4 regions of the Halorhodospira sp. 9621 genome follow, and region 3 is predicted to be linked to each of the others. Evidence: predicted binding sites of a transcription regulator. Region 3 holds the regulator's gene; each other region holds the start of a gene.

Region 1 (7,569 bases), on a different contig from region 3:
TGTGCCCACGCCACCAAGCGGGGTAAGCCGTCATCGAGTCGGCCTTCGGCTAATTCGAGACGGGCCAGCTGATGAATCGATGCCAAGTCTCCGGGGTTCGTATCGATGAGTTCCTGCAACAAACGCTCGGCATTGGCCGTATCACCGCGGCCCTCCCGCAATGCGGCCAACACTCTTACCGCCGGCGGAAAGCCAGGATGTTGTTGGAGAACCTGTTCGAGGCGGGATTCCGCCTGTGCTGAGGAGCCACGGCCGAAGTGCGCCAAGCCAGCGAAGAGAACCGAGGAATGGTGGTCCGGCATGCGCCGCAGCACGTCTTCAAACTCATCTGCCGCGGCCGCGAAGTCGTCGGCGAAAAAGTGAGTTACGCCGCGGAGGTAGGCAGCGTGGGGGAGTTGCCTGTCGTGCCCTTCCAGCGCTTGTGCGTCCTCCCGGGCTCCTTCCAAATCGCCCCTCTGCAACCGAAGTAGCCCCCGATGGAAGCGGCCAGCATCGGCGGTTTGCTGATCCTCGATGCTGCGGGTAAAGGCTGCCTCGGCGGCATTGGGGTTGGTGGACTGCTCTAGTTCGCCAAGCAGTCTCCACGCCGGCCCATAGCTCTCGTCGTGCTCGAGCGCCGACTCAACGAGTTTTCGAGCTTCCGCCTTGTCTCCCGATGTGGCCCGCATGCGGGCCAACCCGACCATAGCGCTGAGGCGTTCAGGGTCGTTCCGCAATGCCTGACGATACGCCGCTTCTGCTTCCATAATGCGGTTCTCGGAGGCGAGGGCGTGACCGCGTAGCAGTGCCGCGTCCAGTTGGTGCTCAGCCGCGCTGAAGGAGGTATTAAGGGTTTGCAGCGTGTCCTCAGCGCGGCGCGCTTGCCAGTAGGCGCGCCCCAAATCCAAGCGGATCTCGTCGTCCACATCCCCGCCGGATCTCTCCTGGGCTCGCTCCAAGGCGCGGATGGCGTCCTCGGTGCGCCCCAAGCTCAAATAGATAACCCCGAGCCGGTGGTGAGCATCAATGTTTTCGGGGTTTTGCCGAAGCGCGCTACGCAGTTCAATGGCTTCGGCTTCGGGATTGCCTTCAGCTTGGTAATGGGCGGCACGCTCCAAATGTTCCTCTTCGCTCATCTGGGTCGGCCCGCAGCCCGTCACGGCCCCGAAAAGCAGCAGTGCGGCGATCCCGACAACGGATCTTGCGCAATGTAACGGCTTCTTTCGGTGCTGATTCATGTTGCTCCCCCCAATGCGCGCGGACCATCGAACCGCAGTTGGCAACGACCGGGAAAAGGTCCCGGCCGTCGGTTCACCCTCTTTCCTGGTTAGGCCATTACCGTAGGTCTCTGTGCCGGAGCACCTGCAATCCGGCGGCTGAAGCGCCCGCCACCGGCAAGCAGCAGCAACCCCAGGCCGAAGAGCGCCGCGGTGCCGGGTACCGGTATGCCGTTGGGGTCGATTTCGCGCTGAAGCTTTAACAGAATGGCATCTTCGAAGTCCTCGAAGGTATCGGCAGTCAAAACGAAGCTGCTGTCACCGCCGATGACGTTGTTTGCGAAGTAATCGGTGAGGCTAAAGTTGGTGACCTCCTCAATGGCGATGCCATTGATGGTCATTCCTGCGTCTACGGCGTCGTCTCGCGCGGCTGTGACTGAGCGGCCAGAGTTGTTGGTGCCATCGCCGGAGATATCAATGATCTGTCGCGTGCCTGCGAACTCATTGTTTTGGATGGAGTCAACTGACCAGTCGATGGCCCCTGAGATGCTGGTCGCGCCACTGAAGGCCCTGGTTGTCGCCTCGATGGCGTCGGCAAAGGAATTCGCCGCCGCTGCTGAGCCAATTTGTGTCCAGCCGACCTGCTGCGACTGCTGGGTCGCTCCTGACCACTCCATGTAGGTCGTGGCGATAGAGCCGATCACGCCACTGCCGATGGCGCTGTGGACCAGCGGATTGCGGAACGCCTCAATATAGCCGGTCTTTTGTGCTTGATAGCGGGGGGTGTTGACGCTGCCGGAGACATCCACCGCTAGCACCAGCTCCAGATCAACAGGAATAGGATCGGCAGCGGCGTGCATGGGTACCCCTACAGCCACTGCCAGCAGTGATGCGGATAGTGCGGATCGAATCTTGTTCATGATGACACCCCATAATGTGATTGGCGTGACCCTTGGTTGCCATTGCGACACCTGCCGACGCTGGTTGCCCGATTGCGCTTGGAAGCGTCGTGACGGCGTCGGCACCGCACTACTCGCAAGCCTCGTGCCAAATTTTTTCTTTTTTTATTTCAAAGCGTTGTCGATTTCCATGTTGGGAAAAATGGAATCGATGTAAGAATCATTGACACATTTGCCTAAGCGAACCCGTCTGGATGGACGGTTGGTGGTCGCTGCAGCCTGGGCGGAGTCGTCTAGGCCGCCTGGGGTCTTACCAGTGGTAGGGTGCTACGCATCAATGACGGCAGGGATGGGAGATGAGCATGGCTGCACCCGAGCCCCTTTCACTGGAGCGCCTCTACCGGGTCTGTGACCCGGAGCAGCTCGGTTTCCGCACCACCGAGGAGCTCTCGGCCATGGACCGCCCGCCCGGGCAGGAACGGGCCCTGGAGGCGATGGATCTGGGCGCGAGCATGCGCGCCTCGGGCTTCAATCTGTTCGTGATGGGGCCGGAGGGCGACGGCAAGCTGGAGATGGTCCATCGGCTGCTGGCCGAGCGTGCCGCGCGCGAGGCGACGCCCTCGGACTGGTGCTACCTGAACAACTTCGAGGAGCCCACGCGGCCGCGGCTGCTGCGCCTGCCGCCGGGCCAGGGGGCGCGCTGGCGCCACGATCTGGAGCAGCTGATCGAGGAGCTGCGCAGCACCATCCCGGCCACCTTCGAAAGCGACGAGTACCAGAACCGGCTGCAGGAGCTGCAGCAGCAGCTCAACCGCCGCCAGCGCGAGGCCTTCGAGGCGATCCAGAAGGAGGCGGAGCAGTACGACGTCACGCTGCTGCAGACCCCCTCGGGATTCAGCTTCGCCCCGGTCAAGGAGGGCGAGGTGATCGAGCCGGAGCAGTTCCAGCAGCTGCCCGAGGAGGAGCGCCGGCGCTATCAGGAGGCCATCGAGTTCCTGCAGGAGCGGCTGCAGTCGGTGGTCAAGCAGATCCCCAAGTGGCGCAAGGAGATCCAGGAGCAGGTCCGCAAGCTCAATGAGGAGATGACCCTGCTCGCGGTCGGCCAGCGCATCCAGGAGCTGCGCCAGCGCTACGGCGAGCTGCCGTTGGCCGCCGCCCACCTGGACGCCGTCCGCAACGACATCATCGAGCACGTGGACGCCTTCCGCTCCGGCGAGCAAGACCACGTGGAGTACATCCTCGGCCGCTACCGGGCCAACCTGCTGCTCGCCCACGACCCGGCCGACGGCGCGCCGGTGGTCTACGAGGACATGCCCACCCACCAACGGCTGGTGGGCCGCACCGAGCATCACGTGCACCAGGGGGCGCTGCTCACGGACTTCAACCTGATCCGCCCCGGCTCGCTGCACCAGGCCAACGGCGGCTATCTGATCGTCGATGCCCACCGCATCCTCACCCAGCCGCTGGCCTGGCCATCGCTCAAACGGACGCTCTCCGCCGGCGAGGTGCGCATCGAGTCCTTGGAGCAGGTCCACGGCTTCTGGACCACGGTCACCCTGGAGCCGGAACCGATGCCGCTGCGCACCAAGGTGGTGCTGCTCGGCGACCGGATGGTCTACTACCTGCTCTCGGCCTACGACCCGGACTTCCCGGAGCTGTTCAAGGTCGAGGCCGACCTGGAGGACGACCTGCCCCGGGACGCCGAGACCCAGCAGCTCTACGCCCGTATGCTCGCCACCCTGGTCCGCCAGCGCCGTCTACGCCACCTGGACCGCTTCGCCGCGGCCCGGGTGATCGAGCACGGCAGCCGCATGGCCGATGACAGCGAGCGGCTGGCCGCCGGCGGGCGGGCCATCACCGATCTGCTGCAGGAGGCGGATCACTACGCCACCGGCGACGGCGCCGAGATTATCGGCCAAGACCACATCGAGCGCGCCCTCGCCGCCCAGGAGCGTCGCGCCGGGCGCATCCGCGATCGCAGCCAGGAGACCATCGAGCGCGGCACGCTGGTGATCCACACCGAGGGGCACCACACCGCCTCGGTCAACGGGCTCTCGGTCCTGCAGCTGGGCGATTTCGGCTTCGGCCGGCCGACGCGGATCACCGCCACCGCCCGCCCCGGGCGCGGGCAGCTGGTGGACATCGAGCGCGAGGCGAAGCTCGGCGGCAAGATCCACTCCAAGGGGGTGATGATCCTCTCGCGCTTTCTCGCCAGCCGCTTCGCCCCGGAGGGCGACCTGTCGCTCTCAGCGAGCCTCGCCTTCGAACAGTCCTACGGCGGCATCGACGGCGACAGCGCCTCGGTGGCCGAGCTCTGCGCGCTCTTCTCGGCCATCGGCCGCGTCCCGCTGGATCACGGCATCGCCGTCACCGGCTCGGTGAACCAACTCGGCGAGGTGCAGGCCGTCGGCGGGGTGAACGAGAAGATCGAGGGCTTCTTCGAGGTCTGCCGGCGGCGCGGGCTGACCGGCCGGCAGGGGGTGGCGCTGCCGGCGAGCAACGTGGTGCACCTGATGCTGCGCCAGGAGGTGCGCGACGCAGTGGCCGCCGGGCAGTTCCACATCTACCCGCTGAGCCATGTGGATGAGGCGTTGGAGCTGCTCACCGGCCGGCCCGCCGGCGTTTGGGATGATGCCGGTGCGTACCCGCAGGGGTCGGTGAACCGCGCCGTGGCCGACCGCCTGGAGGCATTCGCCCGGAGCCAGCGCCGGCGCGGCGGGGGCGATGCGGACGAGGCCGCGGAGGATGACGATGACTGAGCGCATGCCGGAGCAGGGGTCACCGCGCCGGGTAGTCGTCCTGCTGGATGCTTCGCGGGCCAGTCTGGAGGCGCTGGAGGCGGCCGCCGAGCTGGCCGCCCAGCTCGGCGCCGAGCTGCTGGCGATCTTCGTCGAGGAGGAGGCGCTGCTGCGCTGTGCCGGGTACCCCTGGGCCCGCGAGATGGGTCTCTCCGGGGCCGTCCGCCCCCTGGAGACCGGCATCGAAGAGCAGCGCATGCGCACCCGTGCCGAGGCGATCCGCAAGGCGCTGGCGCAGACTGGCCGGCACCGGGGCGTGCACTACCGCCTGGAGGTCTGCCGGGGCGGGGTCGTCCGCGAGACCCTGAGCCTGGTTAACCGCGATGATCTGCTGGTCCTGGGCAAGGTGGGCTACGCCCGTGCCCGCGGGCTGCGCATCGGCTCCACGGCCCGCGCCATCGTCTTCGGCACACCGGGGCCGGTGATGGTCTTCGAGCGGCCATTGCAGCCCCGCACGGGGCACGGCGTGGCCGTGGTCGTCGAATCCGGCGAGCCGGGCGTCCGGACGCTGACCCGTGCCGCCGCCCTGCTCGGCGAGGGTGAGATCCTGGCCCGGTTCATCCCCGACCACGCGGCTCCCCTACCCGACGGCGACGACCCGGCCCGCGCCTGGGCGGCCCGGCACTGCCCCAACGCCCAGTGGCTAACGCCCGCCGGATCGCCGACCGCCCTGGCCCGGCACCTGAGCCGTGCCCCCGTGGACAAGCTGATCATCAGCCGCCGCAGCGCCCTGCTAGCCGAACACGACACCCGCTCGCTGATCGAGGCCGTGCAGCTCCCGGTGCTGGTGGTGCCCTAGTCGTCGCCGCGGGGCTGCGGCGGCGACGCTGCCCGGGTGGCGGCCTGGTACTCGTACTCGATCTCCGCCAGGCGGCGCTCGAACTCGGCCCGGAAGCCCGCCTCCACGCCCTCGATCTCCTGCTGCTTGGCGCGCCGAAAGCCGGCGATCAGGTCGCTGTCCACGGCGCGCGAGCCCGGCCGTGCCGCCGGGAAGATCAACACCCCGGTGAGCGCGTAGGCATCCAGCCAGGCCAGCTGGCGCAGGGCCTCCGGGACAAGCGCCGGATCGGCCTCGGCGGCGGTGCCGCGGTGGAGCCAAAGCACGCGACCGGCGCCGCGGCCCTCGAACGCGAAGCGCCGGCGGCCCGCTTCCCGATCGCCGCGGGCCTCCCGGGACCAGCGCGCGGCGCTGCCCTCGGCAAGGACCTCGTCCACCTGGCGGACCAGACCCTGCGCCTCGTCCAGGGCCGCGGCGTACGCCTCCAGGTCGCGGTGGGCCACCGCCACGCAGGCGCCGGCATAGCCCACCCGACGGCTGGCATCCAGGCGGCGGACCAGTGTACCGATCAGATCCAGGCGACCACCGCGCTCGGGGTCGGCGCCGTCCTGGTAACGCACCACGCGGCGGAAGACCAATTGCTCCCCGGCGGCCGGCAGGGCGTGGTCGTCGCCACCGCGGCCGCGGAACTCCACCGCCTGGGGGAACCCGGACAGCCCGGCCAGGGCGCCGCTGCCATGGACGGTGAGTCCGCGCACGGTGGCGAAGGCGCAGCGGCCGAGGATCGTCGGCGCCGCTTCGCTCATAGGCGCAGCCACTCCAGGATGCGCTGCCACCAGGTCGGGCCCATCCGCCCGCCGCCGAACTGGCCGTAGATCCAGGCGAAGATGTCGCGGATGTCGTCGTAGTCCGGCTCCTGCAGCCGCGGCCCGTGCTCGCCGTCGGTCACCGTGCCCAGGTGCAGCGCCATGAGCTGCACCCGATCCTGGTCCGTCCAGCCGTCGAGGATGCGGTAGGTGCGCGGCGCAAAGCGCTGCACGAAGGCCTCGCAGGCGTCGGCGCTGAGCTCCTCGTAACGGCGGTAGTGCTCATCGCGCTCCTGCAGCCGGCGCAGGGCCTGCTCCGGCTTGGAGACCAGTACCGCCAGCGAGGTGCGCCCGCGCAGGGCCGGGAAGTGCAGATCGAGGAAGGCGAGCAGGTTCTGGAAGAGGATGTCGTTCTCCTCGCCGTGCTCCGGGTCGACCACCAACACCAGGATCAGCCGCAGCTGCTCGTTGGCGAAGTAGCGGCTGAGGGTCTCGATCATGGCCGGGTCACGCACCCGGTCGGCCACCACCTGGGTCATGAGCTCACCGGAGGCCTCGAGGAAGCTCAGATCCACCGGTTCGCCAGTACCCTGCAGCGGCCGGACCCGGAAGCTCAGCTCGCGGATGTCGCCCTCGTCCACCGGGTTTGCCGGGGGGAAGCGTCCCTGGCCCCAAATGCGCATCCACTCGTTGAAGATGGCCATCGGCTCCCAGCCCTGGACGCTCTGCTCCGGGGCGATGAGCGGCTGGGCCTCGAAGGGGCCGATGTGGGTGACGTAGTAGGCCAGGAAGGACTGGAAGGTGGTCTTGCCGGAACCCGGGAAGCCGAAGGAGATCAGGTAATTGCCCTGGCGCTGGTCGATGTTGTCGTCGATCAGCGCGCCACGCTGCACCGGCTCCACGTCGGCGGCCAGGCGCTCCTCCGGCGAGGGCCACGGGGTGGGGGCCGAGGACGGTTCCTGCTCGCCGCCCTCCTCGGCCGACGGCTCTTGCTCCGGGCGGCGCTCGTAGTAGCGCCGCAGCTGCCAGCGTGACTCCTTGGGTTCGACCACGGTTTCCCCCTCCTTGCCCGCTAGCGCGTCGCCACCCGAT
Region 2 (7,569 bases), on a different contig from region 3:
GCCGAACTTCCAGTGCGGGCTCCAGCCGGTGACCACGATGGGCTCGTCGCGGCGCGCGGCCCGGTCCAGCGAGGCCGTCATGCCGGCGTCGCTGGCCTCGATCAGCGTATAATCCAGCCCGTAGGTCTCGATGGCCTCGTGGGACAGGCGCATCAGCCCGGCGCCCGGGTCGATGCCCTGGATGGTCCCGTCGAGCGCGTCCTGCCAGCGCTCCTCATTGAGCTGATCGATGCTGGTCAGTCCGTCCTCGTACAGCCAGCGCGGCACCACCCAGCCCAGGCGGGCGTCGCCGTAGAGCACGCCCAGGTCGAGCAGGTCGTCACTGTAGCGCTCGATGTAGTCCTCGTGGGTGATCGGCTGCCACGACATCAGCATCAAGTCCAGGTCGCCGCGGGCGATGCCGGTGTACTGCGGCGCGATGTCGGTCTGGACCAGTTCGACGTCGACGTCGTAGCGCTCCTCGAGCAGCCGTTCGGCGATCCGGGTGACGAACTCCGCGTCGGCCCAGGCCGTCCAGCCGATGCGAATCTCCTGGCCGGCGCTGGCCGCCAGCGGGGCAATGAGCAGCGCAGCACCGGCGGTGCGCAACCATGAATGAGCCATCGGGCTATCCTCCATTACGGGGTCGAACCCCCCAGCGGAGTATAGTCCGTCGATCCGGCCGCGCCGGATTCAGGCCCGGGCCACCTCCGGGAAGCGCTCGATCAGGGCCACCGCCCCGTCGACCAGGCGCTCGCCGCGGCTGACCAGCTTCTCGGTGCTGGCGAAGCCGAAGCGGTGGACGTCGCGCAGCGGCTTGTCGACGACCACCAGCTTGCCGGCAAGCACGAAGGCGCGGCCGAAGCCTTCGTGGCTGAGGTTGATCACCGGCACCGCCATCACCCCGCTGCGCGCCTCGATCCGCGCGGACACGGCGTTGTAGAAGGTGCGCACCCGGTTGACCGTTTCGCCGTCGGGGTCGGCGACCACGGGGATGGCGCGCTTGCGCTCGGGGGTGAGGATGAACGGATCGATGACCGCCGCATCGCTGTAGTGTTCCCACGCCCCGAAGGTGTCCGTGGCACGGACCTGGCGGAGCAGCTCACGGATGAACGGTGTCTCGAGGGCGGGATCCTGGTCGTCCAGGACCTGCGCGGTGGCGGTGGTTTCGGGTTGCTCGTCCTGCGGGTTCCAGGTCCACATGGGGGTTCCTCCCTGGTTGGCTGCAGCTGGTCAGTCGGCCCACCAGCCGGTGGCCTCCATGGCGTCGAAACGGGCCTCGCCGGCCGGTTCGCCGCGCAGGGCCCGGCTCAGCCAGGCCGGCGGGCGCTCGCGCAACTGCGCGATCAGGGTGCCCAGCACGGTGTCGATGGCGGTGCCGTGGGAGACCTTGCGCGGCTGGCACCCCTGTGTGAGCAGCCGTCGCACGGCCGGGGCGCCGATGGCGTTGCAGTAGAGCGCGGCGCAGCCCTCGACGACCTGCAGGCGCGGTGCCAGGCGGTCGCAGTCCGGCGCCGCGTCGGCCGGCTCCTCGATGTCGGCCACCTCCAGCAGCCGGGTGCCCGAACACCCCACCTGGTAGATGGCGAAGCCGCTGGCCAGCCCGAAGTGCTGGTCCACGGTGTGCCGGTCGGCGGTGGCGAAGGCGATGCGCACCGAGCCCTGGTGGGCGGGTTCCAGCCCCTCCCCGTCGGCGATCCTTAAGTGACGGACAGTCATCACGGCTCCTCAGGCGATATCGGCGCTGCGGTAGATCGAGCGGTAGGGGCGCACGTCGCCGTGCACCTCGCGATGCTCGAGGAGGGTGTTGGCCAGCTCGAAGAGGGTGTCGCGGCTGCCGCGGTAGCCCACCCGGGGGCGGGTGTGCAGCCCGACCCGCTCCCAGATGGGGTAGCCGCACTGCACGATGGGCACCCCCAGCCGGCCGGCGGTGGCGGCGGCGTGGCCGCTGCCGAGGATCAGCTCCACGCCGTCCTCGCGGCCGTGGTGCTCCAGCGCCTCCAGGTCGCCGATATGCACCCGGCGCGCCGGTACGGCGTCGAGCACCGGCGAGCGCTCCGGGGCCACGGCGGTGGTCACCTCGGCGCCGGCGTCGTGGAGCAGGGTGGTCAGCCCGGCGAGCAGGTCCGCCTCGGTGGCCACGCCCACCGGCGTGGTGCCGAGCACCGAGTGGGTGTCGAGCAGGGCGTCCTGCAGCTGCCGACGCTGGCGCTGGATGCGTGGTGGCGGGGCGGTGCGGTCGGCGATGGCGCACAGGACCATGACCAGCCGGTCCGTGGCGTGCAGGCCCATCAGGTGCTCGAAGCGGTAGTCGGGGACCCCGGTGCGCTCGCGCAGCCGGTCCGCCGCGCGGTTCAGCGAGGCGCCCACGACCACCGTGGCGGCGGCGTCGCCGCAGCCACGCAGCGCCTCCAGCGGCGTCCCGTCGGTGGTGATGGGGCTGAAATCGTCGTCGTCCAGGTGGCCGTCCATGGAGGCCCCCAGGTCGGGGATGGCCACCGGCTCCAGGCCGAAGGCCTCGAGCAACTCGCACAGCGCCTCGGCATCCCCGGGCGAGACGGCGTCGGAGAGCAGCAGGTTGACCCGCCGCGGTGCCCGGCCGGGGCGGGTGCCCTCGGCGGGGACCAGGTGTTCGATGACCGCCTCCACCGTGGCCGCGTAGCCACTGGCCAGGCTGCCGACGAAATCCGGCGTGTTCACCGGCACCACGGCGGTGGTGGCGTGCTCCGGGTGCTCGCTGCGGAAGGTGCGCACCAGTCGTTCGATGTCCGTACCCTCGGCCTCCGAGAGCCCGGTGGTCAGCAGCGTGATCAGCGCCGGCGCGGACTTGCTGCACAGGGTATCCAGGGCGCCGAGGACGTTATCGTCGGCGCCGAGCACCGCGCTGATCGGGTCGATGGCCGTGGTCTGCAACGGGATCGGCTCGTTGAAGTGGCGCACGAAGTAGACCTTGCCGAAGGCCGTGCAGCCCTGGGCGCCGTGGAGCAGCGGCACGGCGCCGCGGAAGCCGAGGGTGGCGAGGGTGCCACCCACCGGTTGACTGGCCTTCAGCGGGTTGACGCTCAGCGGGCTGGTGGATCGTTCGATGCGGGTCATGGCCCGGTCCTCCCTTCCTGCCGTTCCCAGGGCGCCGGTTCACGCACCTGGGGCCAGATGGGGCTCTCGATGCTGCGGCACAGCTGGCGGGCCAGCTCCACCATGCCGGTGTAGCCGGCGTAGGCGTGGGGGCGCTCCTGGTTGATGTCCAGAAACGGGATGCGCGCCTTCAGCGCGGTGTACATGTTCCGTCCGCCGGCGATGAGCACGTCGGCCTCGTGGGCGCGGACGGTGTCGATCAGCGTCCGCGGCGCGCCGCTATCGAGCATCTGCGCCTGCTCGCCCATCAGCTCGCGGATACGCGCCTTGTCCGCCTCGGTGGATTTGCGCGTTCCGGTGGCCACCACCTCCATGCCCAGATCCTGCAGCGCCGAGACCACCGACCAGCTCTTCACGCCGCCGGTATAGAGCAGGGCGCGGCGCCCGCGCAGGCGCTCGCGGTAGGGCTCCAGCGCGGCATCGGCGCGGGCCTCCTCGCGGGCGATGACCTGCTCGGTGCGCTCGGTCAGTGCCGGGTCGTCGATCAGCCGGGCGAAGCCGCGCAGGGCGGCGGAGGTGTCGGCGACGCCGTAGAAGCTGCCCTCGAAATACGGGATGCCGTAGCGCTCCTCCAGGGTGCGCGCCACATTCAGCAAAGCCTTGGAGCAGACCAGCATGTTGGCCTCGGCCCGGTGGAGGGTCTGCAGCTCGCGGTAGCGGGCGTCGCCGGATAGGCTGCCGAGCAGGCGCAGGCCGAGCTCGTCGAGCAGCGGCAGGACGTTCCAGAATTCGCCGGCGATGTTGAACTCGCCGATCAGGCCCACGTCGTGGATCTGGCGGTCCGCCGGTTGGTCCTCTGCCGGCACCGGTTCCGGCTCGCGGGTGCCGACGATGTGCCGGACCACCGCCTCGCCGGCGATGCGGTTGCCCAGGTTTTTGCTGCCGTAGAATCCGGCGCAGTCCACCGGGATGACTGGCGTGCCCCAGCGGCGCTCGGCGCTGCCGCACACCGCCTCGAGGTCGTCGCCGGTGAGTGCCGGTACGCAGGTGTTGTAGACGAACACCGCCGCCGGGGCGTGTTCGTCCACGGCCTGCTTGATGGCGTGGAACAGCCGCGCCTCGCCCCGGCCCATGATCACGTCCTGCTCGCTGAGGTCGGTGGTCATACCGATGCGCCACAGGGTGGGCCCGGTGGAGCGGGTGCCGCGGTTATCCCAGGAACTGCCGGCGCAGCCGATGGGGCCGTGGACGATGTGGGCGGCATCGGCCACCGGCAGCAGGGTGATCTGGGCGCCGTCGAAGGCGCAGCCGCCGGCGGCGGCCCCGGGGGTGGGACGTGCGCAGCCGGACTTCGACCCCTGGTTGTGGGCGCAGCCCGGCTCGTCGAGCAGAGCGGCGATCTCCTGGTTGCGCATGGGCGGGCAGCTCCGGTCGTGGGTGGCTTGCCCGCAGTGCAGCAAGGCGCGTGCCACGCCCGGTCCGCGGTCGCCGCCGCCCTGTGCCGGGCGGTGACCGGGCGGCGAGCGGCGCGCGCGTGTCGCAAATCCGACGGGCGGGCGTTATCGTGTGCCCTTTCGCACAACCTGCGTTGACCCGGGATAGGGCGCACCGCAGACTATTTGGAATCGTTGCAAAGTACCCGGGACCCGAGCCATGCGGCAGATCCTGCTCGACACCGAGACCACTGGCATGGACCCCGCCGAGGGGCACCGCATCATCGAGATCGGCTGCGTGGAACTCGAGCGCCGGCGGCTGACCGGCAACAACTTCCACGAGTACCTCAATCCCGATCGGGCGGTGGACGAGGGCGCGGAGAACGTTCACGGCCTGTCGAACCGCTTCCTGGCGGACAAGCCGCGTTTCGCCGACATCGCCCGGCGCTTCGTCGACTATGTCCGGGATGCCGAGCTGATCATCCACAACGCCCCCTTCGATGTCGGCTTCATCGACGCCGAGTTGGCCCGTCTGGGGCCGGCGTGGGGGCAACTCGAGGACTACTGCACCGTCACCGATTCGCTGCAGCTGGCGCGGCGCATGCATCCGGGGCAGCGCTGCAGCCTCGACGCGCTGTGCAAGCGCTACGGCGTGGACGGCTCGCGGCGCGAACTCCACGGCGCGCTGCTCGACTCCGAGCTGCTCGCCGAGGTCTACCTGGCCATGACCGGTGGCCAGGGCAAGCTCTCCCTGGACGGCGAGGGCCTGGAGCCGGGCGGCGCCGAGCCGATCCAGCGGCTGTCCCCGGAGCGGCCGCGACTGCGCGTCCCGGAATCGGGCGAGCTGGAGCGCGAGGCCCACGAGCAGTTGCTCCAGCGGATCGAGGCGACCTGCGCTGGCCCGGCGCTGTGGCGCCGGGCGGGCGGCGGCGAAGAGGCGGCCGGCTCATGATCCGGGCACCGCTGCGGGCGCTGACCTTCGATCTCGACGACACCCTGTGGTCCGTCGAGGACGTGCTCGCGGCGGCCGAGCAGACCCTGCACGACTACCTGCGCGAAGCCTACCCGGTGGTGGCCGAGCGCTTCGATCCCGACCGCATGCGCCAGCTCCGCCGCGAACTCGCCGCCGCGCGGCCTGAGCTGACGCGCAACGCGACCACCCTGCGCCGTGCCACCATGGCCGAGATCGCCCGCTGCTGCGGGATCGATGGGACGGCCGCGGAGCGCTTTGTGGAGCAGACCTTTGCCGTCTTTCTCGAGGCGCGGCAGGCCCGGGTGGCCCCGTTCCCCGAGGTGTTGCCGGCGCTGCGCGAGCTCTCGGCGCGCTTTCGGATCGGCGTGATCACCAACGGCAACGCCGATGTCTACCGTACGGCGCTGGGGCCCTGCGTCGACTTCGTGGTGCGCGGCGTGGATATTGACATCCCCAAGCCGGAGCCGGCGATCTTCGCCCTGGCCTGTGAGCGTGCCGGGGTACCGCCGGGGGAGGTCCTGCACGTCGGTGATGATCCGCACACCGACGCCGCCGGCGCCCTGGCCGCGGGTATGCAGGCGGCGCTGATGTGCCGTCACGGCCCGCCGGAGCCGCCGGACGGCGTGCCCGACTGCCTCATGGTCCCGGACATGGAGGCGCTGCGCCGTGCCATCGAGCGCAGTGTGGGTGCGGGGCCGGCACAGGACGTTTAGAATGCTGTACAAAAGATGTACAAACCCAGGGAGATCATGAGTCGGGAGAGTGAGCAGAACCGGGAGGATGGTGCCCAAGAGCCAGAGCCACGCATACCGGTCGGCGTGAGCAGCTGCCTGCTCGGCGAGGAGGTGCGCTACGACGGCAGCCACAAGCGCAATCCCTTCGTGACCGAGGCGCTCTCGCGCTACTTCCGCTACGTGCCCGTCTGCCCCGAGGTGGCCATCGGGCTGCCCACCCCGCGGCCGCCCATCCGCCTGGAGCAGGCCGAGGACGAGCGGGTGCGGGTGCGTGGTGTGCGTGACCGGCAGACCGACGTCACCGAGGCCATGGAGGCCTACGGCCGCGAGAAGGGGCGTGAGCTGCACTGGCTCAGCGGCTATATCCTCAAGTCCAAGTCGCCGAGTTGCGGCATGGAGCGGGTCAAGGTGTATAAGCCCGACGGCCATCCGGCCGGGTTCTCAAGCCGTGGCGCCTACGCGCGGACACTGATGGAGACGAATCCGCTGCTGCCGGTCGAGGAGGAGGGCCGGCTCAATGATCCGGCCCTGCGCGAGGGCTTTGTCTGTCGGGTCTTCTGCTACTACCGTTGGCAGCGCCTGGTCGAGGCGGGTCTGACGCGCAAGGCCCTGGTGGACTTCCACGCCGAGCACAAGCTGTTGCTCATGGCCCACGACGACCAGCGCATGCGCGCGCTCGGGCGGTTGGTCTCGACGCTGGGCGAGCGGCCGCTGGAGGCCGTGGCCGAGGCCTACATCGAGGCGTTCATGGCGGCGCTGGCCCGGCCGGCCACCCGGGGGCGGCACGCCAACGTGCTCTATCACCTGCTCGGCTACCTCAAGCGGGAGCTGGATCCGGCGGACAAGCAGGAGGTCGTGGACGTCATCGAGCAGTACCGCACCGGCATGGTGCCGCTGATCGTGCCGGTGACGCTGCTGCGCCACCACTTCCGCCACTGGCCGGATCCCTACGTGGAGCGGCAGTTCTATCTCTACTGGAGCCCGCCGGAACTGGCGCTGCTCAATCAGGTCTGACCGGGCGGCCGGGGTCGCTCCACGACATTCGAGACGAAAAGGAAGGGCTGCGTGCCGTTACGTTCGTTGCTGCGCAAGGGTTGGGGGGTCGCTGCGCCCGTGGTGGTGCTGCTGGCGGCCGTGCTGGTGCTGGCGGCGCTGGTCTGGACCCGCCCCGATCCGCCTGCCGAGGAGCCCACCGAACCCTCGTGGGTGGTCGCCACCGAGCGCGCCGAGCCCGGCGTCCACCAGCCGCTGCTGCGCCTGTTCGGCTATATCGAGTCGCCCTCGGATGTCACCGTCAAGTCCGCGGTGGAGGCCGACGTCGCCGAGGTCCGGGCGCGCGACGGCCGCGTGGTGGAGGCCGGCGAGCTGCTGGTGC
Region 3 (7,569 bases):
AGTCCCATGATGCTCTTGCCGTTGACGCGCTTGTCCCCGTAGCGGACGTGGATCTCGCTCTCGTACTCGCTGGCGATGGTCACGAAACGGGCGGCGGCCCGGGCGTGGAGTCCGAGGCGGTTGGTGATGGTGGCTTGTTGCTCGATCATGACGGCGGGGCTCCTTCACCGACCGCGATGATGCCGGCTCGGCCGCCGGCAGCGGCGGATTCGGCCAGTTCGTCGAGGGATCGCCCGGGGTAGTTGAAGACGCGCAGGAGCATCGGCAGGTTCAGGCCGGTGACCACCCGGCAGTGGCGGTCGGTGCCGGCCGCCACGGCGACGTTGGAGGGGGTGGAGCCGTAGGCGTCGGAGAGGATGAGGACTCCGGCCCCCTGGTCGAGCCGGGTGATCAGGGCGCCGGCGCGTTCGAGTAGCTCGTTGCGCTCGTCCTCGTTGAAGACCTCCAGCGACTCGGTCTGCAGCGGGCAGATGCCGAGCGTGCGCGAGGCCGTGGCCAGGATCTCCGAGCCGATGTGTCGGTGGGCGACGATGAGCAGTCCGACCCTCATGACAGCTCCCGGTGGCGCAGGGTCACGTGGCTGCAGTCAGCCTGCAGTGCTGCGGCCAGCCGCTCGGCGAGGTAGACCGAACGGTGCTGCCCGCCGGTGCAGCCGATGGCCACGGTCAGGTAGCTGCGCCCTGACTGCTGATGGACCGGCAGCCAGTGGCGAATCATCGTGTCGATCTGGTCGAACAGGGTCTCGGTTTCGGGCTGCGCCTCCAGGAAGGCGCGGACGCTGTCATCGCGGCCGGTGTAGGCGCGCAGCCGAGGCTCCCAGTGTGGATTGGGCAGGCAGCGGGCGTCGAAGACGTAGTCGGCGTCCGTGGGGATGCCGTGCTTAAAGCCGAAGGACTGGACCAGCACCGACACACCGCTGCGCTCGCCCGCGACCCGCTCGGAGATCAGCCCGCGCAGGTCGTGGACCGTGGTCCGCGAGGTGTCGATACTCCAGTCGGCCACCTCGCGCAGCGGTTCGAGCAGGGCGCGCTCGGCGCGCAGGGCGTCGGCCAGCGGCTGATCGCCCTCGGCCAGGGGGTGGCGCCGCCGGGTCTCGCTATAGCGGCGCATGAGGATGGCGTCTTCGGCGTAGAGGAACAGCACCTCGGTGGCGATGCCCTGCTCGCGCAGCGCAGTCAGCGTCTCGGGCAGGCGCTGCAGGTCGCGGGGCGGGTTGCGGGCGTCCAGCCCCACCGCGAAGCGCTCGCCGGTGGGTGCGTCGCGATTCTGCGCGTAGCGGGCCAGCTCGCCGATCAGGCTCACTGGCAGGTTATCGATGCAGTAGTAACCGGCGTCTTCCAGGGTGTGCAGGGCGACGCTCTTGCCCGAGCCCGACAGGCCGCTGACCACGATCAGGCGCAGTTCGCTCATGCCGGCACCCCGTGGTTCCGGCCGCTGCGCTGGTGTGTTGCGACCTCCGCGACGAGGCGGCCGGCGGCGGCCTCGATCAGCGGCGCCAGCGGCCGGCGTTCGCTGTCGGTCAGGGTCACCCGGGGTAGGGCCAGGCCGAGCAGTTCGCGGTGATCGCGCCGGCCGTGCAGGGCGGCCTCGGCTTCGGTGGGGCCGGGAGCGCGCTGGAGCTGGATGCACAGAGCCACGGCGGTCTCGCTGCGCAGCGCCGCGGGGCCGTAGAGTTCGGTGATGTCCACCAGGCCGAGGTCGCGCAGGCAGAGCAGGCCCCGCCCCTGCTGCGGACCGGCGCCGAGCAGGCGATCACCGTCGCGGCGCAGCTGTACGGCGTCGTCGGCCACCAGGGCGTGACCACGGTCGAGCAGCGCCAGGGCGGCGTCGCTCTTGCCCACGCCGCTGGGGCCCTCCAGCAGGATCCCGCGGCCGTGGACCGCCATCAGCAGGCCGGGGATGACCGGCCGGTTCTCGGCCGCGTTCACGATGGGTCGGCGTGCGACTGCCATTCGCGCAGGGCCATCTGCAGCTCGTCCCCGTCCGAGGAGCGGCGCAGCCGCTCGCACAGGCTGCTGTCGCTGAACATCTCGGCAAGGCTGGCGAGGATCTGCAGGTGCTCGTCGGTGAAGTGCTCGGGTACGACGAGGGCGAAGAGCAGGTCCACCGGTGCCTTGTCGAAGGCGTCGAAATCGATGCCCCGGTCCAGGCGGATGAGGGCCCCGATGGCGCGGTCGATCCCGTCGATGCGGGCGTGGGGCGCGGCGCCGCCGTGCCCCAGGCCCGTGCTGCCCAGTCGCTCACGGGCCAGCAACCGGTTGCTGATCTCCCGGGCGTCGAGGCCGTCGCCGCTGGCCCCGATCAGCTCGCCTATGCGCAGGAGCACCTGCTCCTTGTCCTCGATGCCGCTCTCGCAGCGAACACGTTCCGGCGTGATGAGTTGCTCGATGTCCATGGAGTGTCCGATCGGCTGGCCCGCTGAACCGCGTCCCGCCGCCTTAAAGGCTGGCCTTGAGGGACGCGCCCTGCCGTCGCTGATCGACGGCCTTCTCTTTGTGTTTCAGGACCTGACGGTCAAGCTTGTCCACGAGCACGTCAATGGCTGCATAGAGATCCTCCTCGATGGCATCGGCAAAAACGCGCCCGCCGCCACCCCCGATGTGGATGACCGACTCGGCCTTCTGCTGCTTCTTCTCCACCGTGAGGATCACCTCGGTATCGATGACGTGGTCGAAGTGGCGCTGGATGCGTTGCATCTTCTCGTTCACATGCGCCCGGAGGGCCGGGGTGATCTCGACATGATGCCCACTGAGCTTGATCTGCATACCGCCTCCTGAACCCCTTTGCCGCCGGCGGAGCCGGGGGCCTCAGCGCCCCCGGGCCTCCCTGCGCTCCGCCGACGATGCGATGGACAGGGACTCCCGGTACTTGGCGACCGTCCGACGCGCCACCTGGATCCCCTCCTCATGAAGGATACGCGCAATCGCGCTGTCACTCAGCGGTTTTGCCCGATCCTCCTCGGCGATCAGCCGGCGGATCCGCGCCCGGATCGCCGTCGCCGAAGCCTCTCCGCCGTCGCTGGTCTGCACGTGGCTCGAGAAAAAGTACTTGAACTCGAAGGTGCCCCGCGGGGTGTGCATGTACTTGTTGGTGGTGATGCGGGAGATGGTGGACTCGTGCATCTCCACCGCCTCGGCGATCTCGCGCAGAACCAGTGGTTGCATCGCCTCCTCGCCGTGGTCGAGGAACCCCTGTTGCCGCTCTACGATGGCGCTGGCCACTTTCAGCAAGGTCTCGTTCCTGCTGCGCAGGCTCTTGATCAGCCAGCGCGCCTCTTGGAGATGGTTGCGGAGGCAGTGGTTGTCCGCGCTGCGGTCCGCTCTGCGGATCAGGCTGGCGTAATACGCGTTGACGCGCAAGCGGGGGGCGGTCTCGCCGTTGAGTTCCACCTGCCAGACGCCGTCGCGGCGCACGACGAGGACATCGGGGATGATGTAGTCCGGGGTTGTGTCGCTGATCTGCGAGCCCGGGCGTGGATCGAGGCTCTGGATCAGACCGAGGATGCCGCCGAGGGCATCTTCGCCGACCCCCAGGGCGCGGCCCAGGTCGTCATGGCGGCGTTCGGCGATGAGCTCCAGGTGGTGGAGGAGGGCGTGCTGCGCCTCCGCACGCCAGGGCGTGTCCTCGGGAAGCTGCTCGAGCTGGACGCACAGCGCTTCCTGAGGGTCGCGGGCGGCAACGCCGGTCGGGTCGAGCCGCTGGACACGCTGCAGGACCGCCTCTAGCTCCTCGGCGCTGACTTGCTCGTCGGCCGGACAGCCGGCCAGCAGATCCTCGGTGCTCTGGGTCAGGTAGCCGTCGTCGCCGACGGCGTCGACGATGACCTCGGCGATGGAGCGCTCCCGGGCGGAGAAGGCCTCGAGCTCGATCTGCGCGTGCAGGTGCTGCTGGAGGCTGTCGGAGGCGGCCGGCCGGTTGTCGAGGGTGTCGCGCTGCGCACCCTCGTCGCCGGGGGCGCTCAGTGCCGTGCTGCCGTCGTAGATGTCGTCCCAGGAGGTGTCCAGGGGCAGGTCTTCGGGGATGTCCTCGCCGGCGGGTTCGCTGGCCGGTGCCTCGTCCTCGTGGGGTTCCGTTTCCTGCTGCTCCTGCTCCTGCCCGGGCTCGGCCTCCTCATCGAGCTCGAGCATGAAGTTCGACTCCAGGGCCTGCTGGATCTCGGTGCGCAGCTCCAGGCTGGAGAGCTGCAGCAGCCGGATGGCCTGCTGCAGCTGCGGGGTCATGGTCAGCTGCTGACCGATGCGTAGCTGAAGCGACTGCTTCATGGCCGTGTCCGTTGTGCTTGAAGCATCCGTAGTCCGTCACTCACAGGCGGAAGTCCTCGCCCAGGTACACCTCGCGTACCCGCGGGTTGGCCAGCACGCTCTCGGCGTCCCCGGCGGCCAGCACCTCGCCGTCACTGAGGATGTAGGCGCGTTGCACGATGCCCAGCGTCTCGCGCACGTTATGGTCGGTGATCAGCACGCCGATACCCCGTTGCGCCAGCTGGCGGACGATCCGCTGGATCTCGCCCACCGAGATGGGGTCGACCCCGGCGAATGGCTCATCAAGCAGTATGAACCGCGGATTCGCCGCGAGGGCGCGGGCGATCTCCACGCGCCGGCGCTCGCCCCCGGACAGGGCGATCCCCGGGGAGTCGCGCACGTGGGTCACGCCGAACTCCTCGAGCAGGCGATCCAGCTCCTGCTCGCGCTCAGTGCCGTCCAGGTCGTCGCGCAGCTGCAGGATGGCCCGTACGTTATCCGCAACGCTCAGTTTACGAAAGACCGAGGGTTCCTGGGGGAGGTAGCCGATGCCCAATCGGGCCCGGGCGTGAATGGGCAACCGAGTGAGGTCGTCGCCTTCCAGGGTGATTCGCCCCTCGTCGGCCTGCACCAGGCCGACGACCATGTAAAAGCACGTGGTCTTGCCGGCCCCGTTGGGGCCGAGCAGGCCGACGATCTCACCGTCGGCGACCTCCAGCCCCGCGCCGTTGACCACGGTGCGGCCGCGATAGCGCTTGCTCAGCCCCTCCGCGCGCAGCGTCACCAACGGGTCATTCCTCCTCGCGCCGTGCCGGATACAGGATGGTCCGCGCCCGCTGCCCCTCGGCGCCGCGGGCCTTCATGACCTGCCCCTCCAGGTCGACGTCGATGGTCTCGGCGGTGACTTGAGCATCCCCCTGCCAGAGATGTGCATCGCCCTGGAAATGGGCACGTTCGGGACCGCGGGAGTAGTACTCCATGCGTTTCGCCTCGGCATGCACGGGGCGAGGCTGGTTCTCGGGGTGGTAGCGGTAGGTGGCCGGCGTGCCGTCGACGTAGACGTGGCTCAGGTCGCCGTCCTCGTCGGTGTAGACCTCCATGCGATCCCCGGTGATGCGCATCTCGCCCCGCGTGAGCACGGCGTCGCCCTCGTAGACGCTGACTCCGGCGACCGCGTCGACATCCACCCGGTCGGCCTCCAGTTCGATCGGTGCCTCGTCGCGCTGGCCCACGGCCGTTGCCGGCAGGGCAGCGGCGAGCAGGGTCGCGGCGACGAGCAGTCCCACGCGGATACGGCTGGCGGCGTCAGTACGCTCCATACGACCCCCGGACGTCGGCGTGCAGGCGCAGGCGATCCGCGCGGTAATCCAGGGTCATCCCGGTTCCGCGCAGGGTGCCGGCCGGCTCGCGAGCGGTGACCGGCTCGACGGTGCGCGCCTCGCCGGCGCGCAGGTCCACCAGCAGGTTGTGGGTGTTGATATCCAGCGGCGGACGCGCCTGCTGGGCCGGACGACGGATGTCCACCTCTTCGAACAGGCGGACTTCCCCGCCCTCGCGTTCGGCGATGCCGAAGGGGGCACGGGCCTCCCAGAGGACGCCGTCGCGAGAGCGCATGCGCAGGTCGGGGTCGATGATCTCGAGTTCGCCGCGGCCGGGGAAGTGCTCGCCGGTGCGCCCGGAAAGGGCCGCACGGCGCTGCCCCTGCTCGTCGAAATCAACCATGGTAAACCCCTCGAGGAAGAAGTCCGGGCGCTCTTCGGGAGGGGCAGCGGTCTCCGGGGCCGGCGGCGCCGGGTCGCGGGTAAGCAGCAGACCGAGGAGGACGGTCAGGGCGAGGGCTGCAAGGGGGTAGAGGGAGCCGCGGCGCATGGCTCAGCCTTCCGCCCGGCGCAGCATCGGTTCAAGGTGGCCCTGGGCGTGCAGGATCAGCTCGGCCACCTCGCGCACGGCGCCGCGCCCCCCGGGGCGTGCAGTGACCCAGTCGGCCTGGGCGTGCAGCTGGGGGTGGCCGTCGGCCACGGCGACCCCGAAACCGGCCCGGCGGATCGCCGGCAGGTCGATCAGGTCGTCACCGGTGTAGGCGCACGCCTCCGGGGCGAGCCCGAGGCGCTCGGCCACCTCGGTCAGGGCGTCGCCCTTGTCCGAGCGGCCACGCAGGACGTGGCGGACCCCGAGCTCCTCGGCCCGGCGCATGACCGAGTGCCCCCCGCGGGCGGTGATCCAGCCCACCTCGATACCGGCGTCCTGGAGCATGCGCAGCCCCTTCCCGTCGTGGATGTGGAACGCCTGCAGCGGCTCACCGCTGCCGCCGACGAAGACGGTCCCGTCGGTAAGGACGCCATCGACGTCGAACAGGGCGAGGCGCACCGGCTCGGCCCGGCGCAGGACGTCCGGCGTGGGTGCGTCGCAGTAGGGGCGGGGCGGGGTGGTGCTCATACGACTCCGGCGCGCAGCAGGTCGTGCATGTTCAGGGCGCCCACCAGCCGGTCCTCGGCGTCGGTGACCAGCAGGGCATTGATGCGGTGGCGCTCCATGCGCTCGGCGGCCTCGGCGGCGAGCAGATCCGGTGACGCGGTCTGCGGGCTCAGGCTCATCACCGCCTCGATGGGGGTCTGGTGGATGTCGGCCCCGCGGTCCAGGGTCCGGCGCAGGTCGCCGTCGGTGAAGATGCCCAGCACCCGCTGCTCCTCGTCGACGATGGCGGTCATGCCCAACCCCTTGCGGCTGATCTCCAGCAGGGCGTCACGGAGAGCAGTTCCGGGGGCGACGCGGGGGATGCGCTCGCCGGTCTGCATGATGTCCTCGATATGGAGCAGCAGCCGGCGTCCGAGTTTGCCGCCGGGGTGCGAACGGGCAAAGTCCTCGGCGGTGAAGCCGCGCGCATCGAGCAGTGCGACGGCGAGGGCGTCGCCCATGGCCAGGGTGGCCGTCGTGCTTGCCGTGGGCGCCAGCCCGAGAGGGCAGGCCTCCTGTTCGACGCCGACGTTCAGGTGGACCGAGGCAGCCCGGGCCAGGGTCGACTCCGGACGTCCGGTGAGGGCGATCAGCGGCACCCCGAGGCGCTTGATCAGCGGCAGGATGGCGGTGAGCTCGTCGGTCTCGCCGGAGTTCGACAGCGCGATGACCACATCGTCGGGGGTGACCATGCCCAGGTCGCCGTGGCTGGCCTCGCCGGGGTGGACAAAGAACGCCGGTGTCCCGGTGCTCGCCAGGGTGGCGGCCATCTTCGAGCCGATGTGCCCGGACTTGCCCATCCCGGTGACGATCACCCGTCCACGGCAGGCGAGCATGTGCCGGCACGCTTCGCTGAAAGGCTGGTCGATGCGCT
Region 4 (7,569 bases), on a different contig from region 3:
AGAGACCGGAATCTATACGTGCCGGGCGCCGTCCTGCGACGCCTGCAGCGATTTCGCCGAGTGCTTCGGGCCGGAGGAGTGATGGGCGCGGTGGTGATCGACGATACGACCCTGCGCGACGGCGAACAGTCCGCCGGCGTGGCCTTCACCCGCGCGGAGAAGTGTGCCATCGCCGCGGCGCTCGACGGGATCGGCGTGCCCGAGCTGGAGGTGGGCATCCCGGCCATGGGGCCCGAGGAGCGGGCCGACATCCGGGCCCTGGTGTCCGCCGGGCTGTCGGCGCGGTTGCTGGTTTGGGCGCGCATGCGCGAGGCGGACCTGCGGGCGTGTGTCGGGCTGGGGGTCTGGGGGGTGGACGGCTCTATCCCGGTCTCGGATCAGCAGATTGCGCACAAGCTCGGCCGCGACCGCCGCTGGGTGCTGGGTCGGATCGATGCATGGGTGCGGCGGGCGCGGGCCGAAGGGCTGGCGGTGAGTGTCGGCGGCGAGGACGCCACCCGCGCCGATCCCGATTTCCTCGTCGAGGTCGCGCACTGTGCGGAGGCGGCCGGGGCGCGCCGGCTGCGCATCGCGGATACGGTCGGCATCGCCGAGCCGTTCGCGGTCCACGAGCTCTTCCAGCGCCTGCGCGCGGTCACCGGCCTAGAGCTGGAGATGCACGCCCACGACGACTTCGGTCTGGCCACGGCCAACACCCTGGCCGCCGTCCGCGGCGGCGCCACCCACGTCAACACCACCGTCTGCGGGCTGGGCGAGCGTGCCGGCAACGCCGCGCTCGAGGAGGTGACCCTGGCGCTTCATCGGCTCTGTGACCGGACCACCGGGGTCGACGCCGCCGGCCTGACCGGTGTCGCGGCACTGGTGGAGGCCGCCTCGGGCCGGCCGGTGCCCTGGGGCAAGAGCGTGGTCGGCGCCGGTGTCTTTAGCCACGAGGCCGGGATCCACGTGGACGGGCTGCTCAAGGACGCCCGCAATTACCAGGGTCTGGATCCGGACGAGGTCGGGCGGTGCCACGAGCTCGTCCTCGGCAAGCACTCCGGCACCCGCGGGGTCCAGGCGGCGTGCCGCGAGGCCGGGGTGAGCCTGGACCGCGAGCAGGCCCGGGCGCTGCTGCCGCTGATCCGCCGCTGGAGTGTCACTCACAAGCGTGCCCCCAGTGCCGCGGAGCTGCGTGCGCTGGTGGCGCAAGGGGCGGCCGCGGCCGCCGAGGATGCCGTCGAGGTGTAGAGGAGGTTGCCATGAAGTGGTTGGAGCCACTGGAACCGGAAAACGAGGAGGGCCTGGAGGGCGCGGAGGCGTGGTTCGAGGGCCTCGGCGTGGCCTACGATCCACAGCTGCTGCGGGTCTACCGCTTGCATATCCTGCAGCGCTTCCACGACTACGCCAGCGCCGAGCCGCCGGCGACACCCGATGAGGCCGAGGGGCAGGCCCGGGCACTGCTGCAACGCGCCCACGACGACTTCGTCGGCTCCGACGCCCGCAGCCAGGCCGCGCTGCGCATCCACCGGCAGGTGGCCCGGGGGGCGAGCGGCGAGGTCCCGGTGGCTCGAATCGGCCGTGGAGGATTCGGCTGATGCTGCCGCGGTTCCGGATCGGCGCGGCGGTGCGGGTGGCGCGCAACATCCGCAACGACGGCACCTACCCCGGCGTGGCCCGCGGTGAGCTGCTCGTCCCCCGGGGGAGCGTGGGTTACGTCCGTGATGTGGGGACCTTCCTGCAGGATCAGATCGTCTACAGCGTCTTCTTTCTGGATCAGGACCGCATGGTCGGCTGTCGCGAGGAGGAGCTCATGGATGCAGCCAGCCACTGGGTGGAGACCCGCTTCGAGTTTCGCGACCGTGTCACGCCCACGCGGCGGCTCGCCGTCCATGGCGAGGTGGTGGCCGAGCCGGGTGCGGTGGGCGAGATCATCCGCGTCCTGCGCGATGCACGCACCGGGCCGGCCTACCAGGTCCGCTTCCCGGGGCGTACGCTGCAGGTTCCGGAGCACGCCCTGGCGCCGCTGGCCGCCGAGGTGCCGGAGGTCACCGACGAGGACGTGGAGCGCTTCTACCGCGAGCATCCGGAGCGCTTCCAGCGGGACGAGACGCGCACCGTGCGCCATCTTCTGATCACCATCAACGACGAGTTCCCGGAGAATACCCGGCAGCGGGCCTGGGCGCGGGCGGAGAAGCTGGCCGGGAAGCTGGCGGACGACCCGCGGGGCTTTGCCGCCGCCGCCGAGCGCCACTCCGAGTGCCCCAGCGCCCTGCACGGCGGGCTGGTGGGCCGGGTGGCGCGGGGGCAGCTGCATGAGGAGCTGGACGCGGCCCTGTTCGAGATGGCCGCCGGCGAGGTGCGCGGCCCGGTGGAAACGGCGATGGGTCTGCACGTGCTCCTCTGCGAGACCGTGCACCCGCCCGACGTTGCCCCGCTGGATGACGAGCTGCGCGAGCGGATCCGCGGGGCCCTGCAGGAAAAGCGGGCCCGCCAGGTCCAACGGGATCGGGCGCGGGCCGGCCAGGGAGGGGAGAACCATGAGCCATCCGGGACTGGATGACGAGCGTATTCGCCGCTGGACCCACGGCTTCGCCGACGGCAGCGTCGTCCCGGTGCTCGGGCCGGGCGCGCTGGACGGGGCGTGTCACCCGGAGACCGGCGATGCCATGCCGGCAGACAACGAGCGGCTGATCCTCGCGCTGAATCAGGGCAAGCCGATGTCGCCGGTGCTGATGCACGAGTTCTCGCGGGCGGCGATGAAGGTCGAGCAGGATCACGGACGCCCCTATCTGGAGCGTTTTCTGCGGACCTGCTTCGGCGAGGTCCCCTGGACCCGGGCGCCGGTGATCGACTGGCTGGCGCAGCAGCGGCCGGCCTGGGTGGTGGATCTCAACCGGGATACCCAGCTCCAGGACGCTTGGGCCGGCACCCCGCACCTGCTGGTTCAGGGCGTCGCACGGGTCACTGGCGGGCGACGCTATCGGGTCTTCCGGCACGACAGCATCGGCTACCACGAGCTCCACGACGAGGCGGCCGAGTCGCCGCCGTCGCCGGCGGGTCCGATCCTGTTCAAGCCCCTGGGGTCGCCCCGGCCCGAGCCGAGCTTCGTTGCCTCGGACGCCGATTTTGTGGACTACCTCACCGAACTGATGGGCGGCTTCGCCCTGCCGCGGTTCCTCAAGGAGCGGCGCCGGGGCGTGCGCTACCTGAGTCTCGGGGTTCGCTTCACCCGGGATACCGAGCGCATGCTCTTCACCGAGATCACCCAGGAGGCCGGCGAGCCCAAGGGCTGGGCGTTGTTGCCCGCCACGGCCGGCAAGGAGCGGCGCTATCTCGCCCGACACGGTGTGACCGTGATCGAGGCCTGCGCCCGCGATCTGGCGGCGCGGGCCGTCGGCGTCGCCTCGTCACCCCAACGCGCCTGAGCGTCGCTCGCCCCGTCGGAGGGGGTGGCATCCGGATTGCGTTCGATCAATAATGACGACCGGTGCCACACAACCTGTCGATGAGGAGCAGGGGCGATGCGACGCAAGTGGATCCCCGGCCAGCCGGATGAGCCCTACCAGGTCCTCGCCTTCAGCGACCGCGGTCACACCGCCGTCTTCAGCGAGCACTGAAGCATCCCTCCTGTCGGTCGGGGAGCGGTTCTTCCCCTTGTCCGCTCCCCGACAACCCCCGGCCGATCATGTCGGACTTGCCACGGGCCTGCGGGCCGTCCCGGATCGTCGGGCCGGGCCCCCGGGGGTGTTCGCCCTTTCTTTGCTGATCGTTCTTAGTCTTCCTATAAGTCTTTTGGATCAACGGGTTGCGTAAACGCGGCGGGTCACCTTCGGCGCAGCGGGTCCGTCGTTGCCCCCTGCTGGCACGCCGGTTGCAAAACCCGGGTGCGAGCCGCTGAGGCGGCCGACGTAACCATCGGTCAGGAGGGATTAACCCATGAGACAGGCAGCAATCTACGGCAAGGGCGGCATCGGCAAGTCCACCACCACGCAGAACCTGGTGGCGGCGCTCGCCGAGAAAGGCAAGAAGGTGATGATCGTCGGCTGCGATCCGAAGGCCGACTCCACCCGCCTGATGCTCCATGCCAAGGCGCAGAACACGGTCATGCACCTGGCCGCCGAGGCGGGCAGCGTCGAAGACCTTGAGCTCGAGGACGTCCTGCAGGTCGGCTACGGCGACACCAAGTGCGTCGAGTCCGGTGGCCCGGAGCCGGGGGTCGGCTGCGCCGGCCGCGGCGTGATCACCGCCATCAACTTCCTCGAGGAGGAGGGCGCCTACGAGGACGACCTGGACTTCGTCTTCTACGACGTCCTTGGCGACGTGGTCTGCGGCGGCTTCGCCATGCCCATCCGCGAGAACAAGGCCCAGGAGATCTACATCGTCGTCTCCGGCGAGATGATGGCCATGTACGCGGCGAACAACATCGCCAAGGGCATCGTGAAGTACGCCAGCTCCGGCGGCGTGCGCATGGCCGGGCTGATCTGCAACTCCCGCAACACCGACCGCGAGGACGAGCTCATCGAGAACCTCGCCAGCCGGCTGGGTACCCAGATGATCGGCTTCATCCCGCGGGACAACATGGTCCAGCACGCCGAGATCCGGCGTATGACGGTCATCGAGTACAACCCGGAGTGCAAGCAGGCCGACGTCTACCGCGAACTGGCGGACAACGTCATCAACAACACCCAAATGGTCGTGCCCACGCCGCTGGGCATGGATGACCTCGAGGACCTGCTCATGGAGTTCGGCATCCTCGAGGAGGAGGACGAGTCCATCGTGGGGCAAAAGGCCGACGAGACCGCCTCGGCGTAAAGGGGGAGAGCCAATGAGCAGCATGACGCAGGATGAGGCCCAGGCGCTGATCGAGGAGGTCCTCGAGGTCTATCCCGAGGCTACCCGCGAGGAGCGCGCCAAGCACCTGGCCGCCGTCGGGGCCGACCAGCAGCCGAGCAAGTGCGTGACCTCCAACCGCAAGTCGGTGCCCGGGGTCATGACCCAGCGCGGCTGCGCCTACGCCGGCTCCAAGGGCGTGGTCTGGGGGCCGATCAAGGACATGGTGCACATCTCCCACGGCCCGGTGGGCTGCGGCCAGCTCTCGCGGGCCGGCCGTCGCAATTACTACACCGGCCACACCGGCGTGGACACCTTCGGCACCATCAACTTCACCTCCGACTTCCAGGAGCGGGACATCGTCTTCGGCGGTGACCCCAAGCTCGAGAAGATCATCGACGAAGTCGAGATGCTCTTCCCGCTCAACAAGGGCATCACCGTGCAGTCGGAGTGCCCCGTCGGGTTGATCGGCGACGACATCGACTCGGTGGGCCGTCAGGCCACCGAGCGCCTCGGTAAGCCGGTTATCCCGGTGCGCTGTGAGGGCTTCCGCGGGGTCTCGCAGTCCCTCGGCCACCACATCGCCAACGACACCATCCGCGACCACGTCCTGGAGAACCGCGACGGCGACGGCCACCAGGCCGGGCCCTACGACGTGGCCATCGTCGGTGACTACAACATCGGCGGCGATTGCTGGGCCTCGCGCATCCTGCTCGAGGAGATGGGCCTGAACGTGGTTGCCCAGTGGTCCGGCGACGGCACCCTGGCCGAGATGGAGAACACGCCCAAGGTGCAGCTCAACCTCCTGCACTGCTACCGCTCCATGAACTACATCTGCGAGCACATGGAGAAGACCCACGGCATCCCGTGGATGGAGTTCAACTTCTTCGGTCCGACGCGCATCGCCCAGAGCCTGCGCGAGATCGCTGCCCGGTTCGACGAGACCATCCAGGCCAACGCCGAGGCCGTCATCGCCAAGTACCAGCCGATGATGGACGCGGTGATCGCCAAGTACCGGCCGCGGCTGGAGGGCAAGAAGGTGATGCTCTACGTCGGCGGTCTGCGCTCGCGCCACGTCATCGGCGCCTACGAGGACCTGGGCATGGAGGTGCTCGGCACCGGCTACGAGTTCGCCCACGACGACGACTACGACCGCACCTACCCCGAGCTCAAGGAGGGGACGCTGGTCTACGACGACGCCAACGCCTTCGAGCTGGAGCGCTTCATCGAGCGGGTCCAGCCGGACCTGGTGGCCGCCGGGATCAAGGAGAAGTACGTGTTCCAGAAGATGGGTCTGCCGTTTAGGCAGATGCACTCCTGGGACTACTCCGGGCCGTATCACGGCTACGACGGCTTCGCGATCTTTGCCCGGGATATGGACATGACCCTCAACAACCCGGTCTGGGACCGCATGACCCCGCCGTGGAAGGCCACCGGCGAGCCGGCCTCCAAGGCGGCCTGACCATCTCAGCCAGGGGCGGGCCGCTCAGCCGGCCCGCCCGAACAGGGCAAGGCGCCGTGCCCGCAGCGCGGCGCAGCTGGAGGAAGCGCAATGAACGAAGACACCGAAGCCATCAAGCCGTGCTACCCGCTGTTCCGGGATGACGACTACCAACAGGTCCTCAGCCGCAAGCGCCGGGAGCAGGAGGAGGGCGTCGACGCGGCGAAGATCGACGAGACCTTCGAGTGGACCACCACCGAGGAGTACCAGCAGCTGAACTTCTCGCGCGAGGCGCTGACCGTCGATCCGGGTAAGGTCTGTCAGCCCCTCGGGGCGGTGCTCTGCTCGCTGGGGTTCGAGAAGACGCTGCCCTACGTCCACGGTTCCCAGGGGTGTGTGGCCTACTTCCGGACCTACTTCAACCGCCACTTCAAGGAGCCGGTGGCCTGTGTCTCCGACTCCATGACCGAGGATGCCGCGGTCTTTGGCGGGCACAAGAACATGAACCAGGGGCTGCAGAACGCCTACCAGATCTACCAGCCCGAGGTGATCGCCGTCTCCACCACCTGCATGGCCGAGGTCATCGGCGACGACCTCAACGCCTTCATCGGCAACGCCAAGGACGAGGGGTATCTGCCGCAGGAAGTGCCCACGCCTTTTGCGCACACGCCGAGCTTCGTCGGCAGCCACGTCACCGGCTGGGACGGCATGTTCGAGGGCATTGCCCGCTACTTCACCATCAACGAGATGGAGGACAAGCAGCCGGGCAGCAACGGCAAGGTCAACCTGGTGCCTGGCTTCGAGACCTACCTGGGCAGCTACCGCTGGCTCAAGCGCGCCCTGGGCGAGATGGGCGTGGAGGCCTCACTGCTCTGCGATCCCACCGAGGTGCTCGACACCCCGGCCGACGGTGAATACCGGATGTACGCCGGTGGGACGCCGATTGACGAGGTCCGTGACGCCCCCAATGCGCTGGACACCCTGCTGCTCCAGCCGTGGATGCTGACCAAGACCAAGAAGTACATCAAGCAGACCTGGAAGCACGATTGCCCCGAGGTTCAGGTGCCCATCGGCCTCGAGGGAACCGACAACTTCCTGATGAAGGTCTCGCAGATCACCGGCAAGCCGATCCCCGAGTCCCTGGAGCTCGAGCGCGGGCGGCTGGTGGATATGATGACCGACTCCCACCAGTGGCTGCACGGCAAGCGCTTCGCCCTGTGGGGGGATCCGGACTTCGTCATGGGCATGACCCGGTTCCTCACCGAACTCGGCGCCGAGCCGCGCCACGTGCTCTGCCACAACGCCAATAAGCGCTGGGG

The links. The regulator sigma-54, encoded in region 3, starts transcription at its own class of promoters, with help from an activator protein. The targets are predictions, from matches to a motif close to TGGCANGNTNCNTGCTT.
Region 1: the regulator sigma-54 is predicted to act here: its motif matches at 2,230-2,246, upstream of LRF89_RS10935 (DUF1194 domain-containing protein).
Region 2: the regulator sigma-54 is predicted to act here: its motif matches at 4,509-4,525, upstream of nifE (nitrogenase iron-molybdenum cofactor biosynthesis protein NifE).
Region 4: the regulator sigma-54 is predicted to act here: its motif matches at 3,840-3,856, upstream of nifH (nitrogenase iron protein).

What each region holds. Positions count from the first base shown of each region.
Region 1 covers NZ_JAJNRD010000027.1:290-7,858, forward strand. The annotation lists partial or broken gene LRF89_RS10930 (tetratricopeptide repeat protein) at 1-1,217, opposite strand, end outside; gene LRF89_RS10935 (DUF1194 domain-containing protein) at 1,307-2,116, opposite strand; gene LRF89_RS10940 (Lon protease family protein) at 2,458-4,854, shown strand; gene LRF89_RS10945 (universal stress protein) at 4,847-5,692, shown strand; gene LRF89_RS10950 (hypothetical protein) at 5,689-6,477, opposite strand; gene LRF89_RS10955 (hypothetical protein) at 6,474-7,529, opposite strand; gene LRF89_RS10960 (hypothetical protein) at 7,550-7,569, opposite strand, start outside.
Region 2 covers NZ_JAJNRD010000009.1:65,300-72,868, reverse strand. The annotation lists gene LRF89_RS06430 (glycine betaine ABC transporter substrate-binding protein) at 1-603, opposite strand, end outside; gene LRF89_RS06425 (NifX-associated nitrogen fixation protein) at 673-1,182, opposite strand; gene LRF89_RS06420 (NifB/NifX family molybdenum-iron cluster-binding protein) at 1,213-1,698, opposite strand; gene nifN (nitrogenase iron-molybdenum cofactor biosynthesis protein NifN) at 1,708-3,075, opposite strand; gene nifE (nitrogenase iron-molybdenum cofactor biosynthesis protein NifE) at 3,072-4,469, opposite strand; gene dnaQ (DNA polymerase III subunit epsilon) at 4,708-5,439, shown strand; gene LRF89_RS06400 (HAD family hydrolase) at 5,436-6,173, shown strand; gene LRF89_RS06395 (YbgA family protein) at 6,210-7,208, shown strand; gene LRF89_RS06390 (HlyD family efflux transporter periplasmic adaptor subunit) at 7,260-7,569, shown strand, end outside.
Region 3 covers NZ_JAJNRD010000007.1:12,282-19,850, reverse strand. The annotation lists gene LRF89_RS05255 (HPr family phosphocarrier protein) at 1-149, opposite strand, end outside; gene LRF89_RS05250 (PTS sugar transporter subunit IIA) at 146-550, opposite strand; gene rapZ (RNase adapter RapZ) at 547-1,410, opposite strand; gene LRF89_RS05240 (HPr kinase/phosphorylase) at 1,407-1,952, opposite strand; gene LRF89_RS05235 (PTS sugar transporter subunit IIA) at 1,925-2,395, opposite strand; gene hpf (ribosome hibernation-promoting factor, HPF/YfiA family) at 2,439-2,765, opposite strand; gene LRF89_RS05225 (RNA polymerase factor sigma-54) at 2,808-4,262, opposite strand; gene lptB (LPS export ABC transporter ATP-binding protein) at 4,303-5,028, opposite strand; gene lptA (lipopolysaccharide transport periplasmic protein LptA) at 5,033-5,560, opposite strand; gene lptC (LPS export ABC transporter periplasmic protein LptC) at 5,547-6,110, opposite strand; gene LRF89_RS05205 (KdsC family phosphatase) at 6,114-6,677, opposite strand; gene LRF89_RS05200 (KpsF/GutQ family sugar-phosphate isomerase) at 6,674-7,569, opposite strand, start outside.
Region 4 covers NZ_JAJNRD010000009.1:76,341-83,909, reverse strand. The annotation lists gene LRF89_RS06500 (nitrogen fixation protein NifQ) at 1-82, shown strand, start outside; gene nifV (homocitrate synthase) at 82-1,227, shown strand; gene nifW (nitrogenase-stabilizing/protective protein NifW) at 1,239-1,574, shown strand; gene LRF89_RS13570 (nitrogen fixation protein NifZ) at 1,574-2,539, shown strand; gene LRF89_RS06475 (SIR2 family protein) at 2,517-3,404, shown strand; gene nifH (nitrogenase iron protein) at 3,916-4,791, shown strand; gene nifD (nitrogenase molybdenum-iron protein alpha chain) at 4,805-6,271, shown strand; gene nifK (nitrogenase molybdenum-iron protein subunit beta) at 6,362-7,569, shown strand, end outside.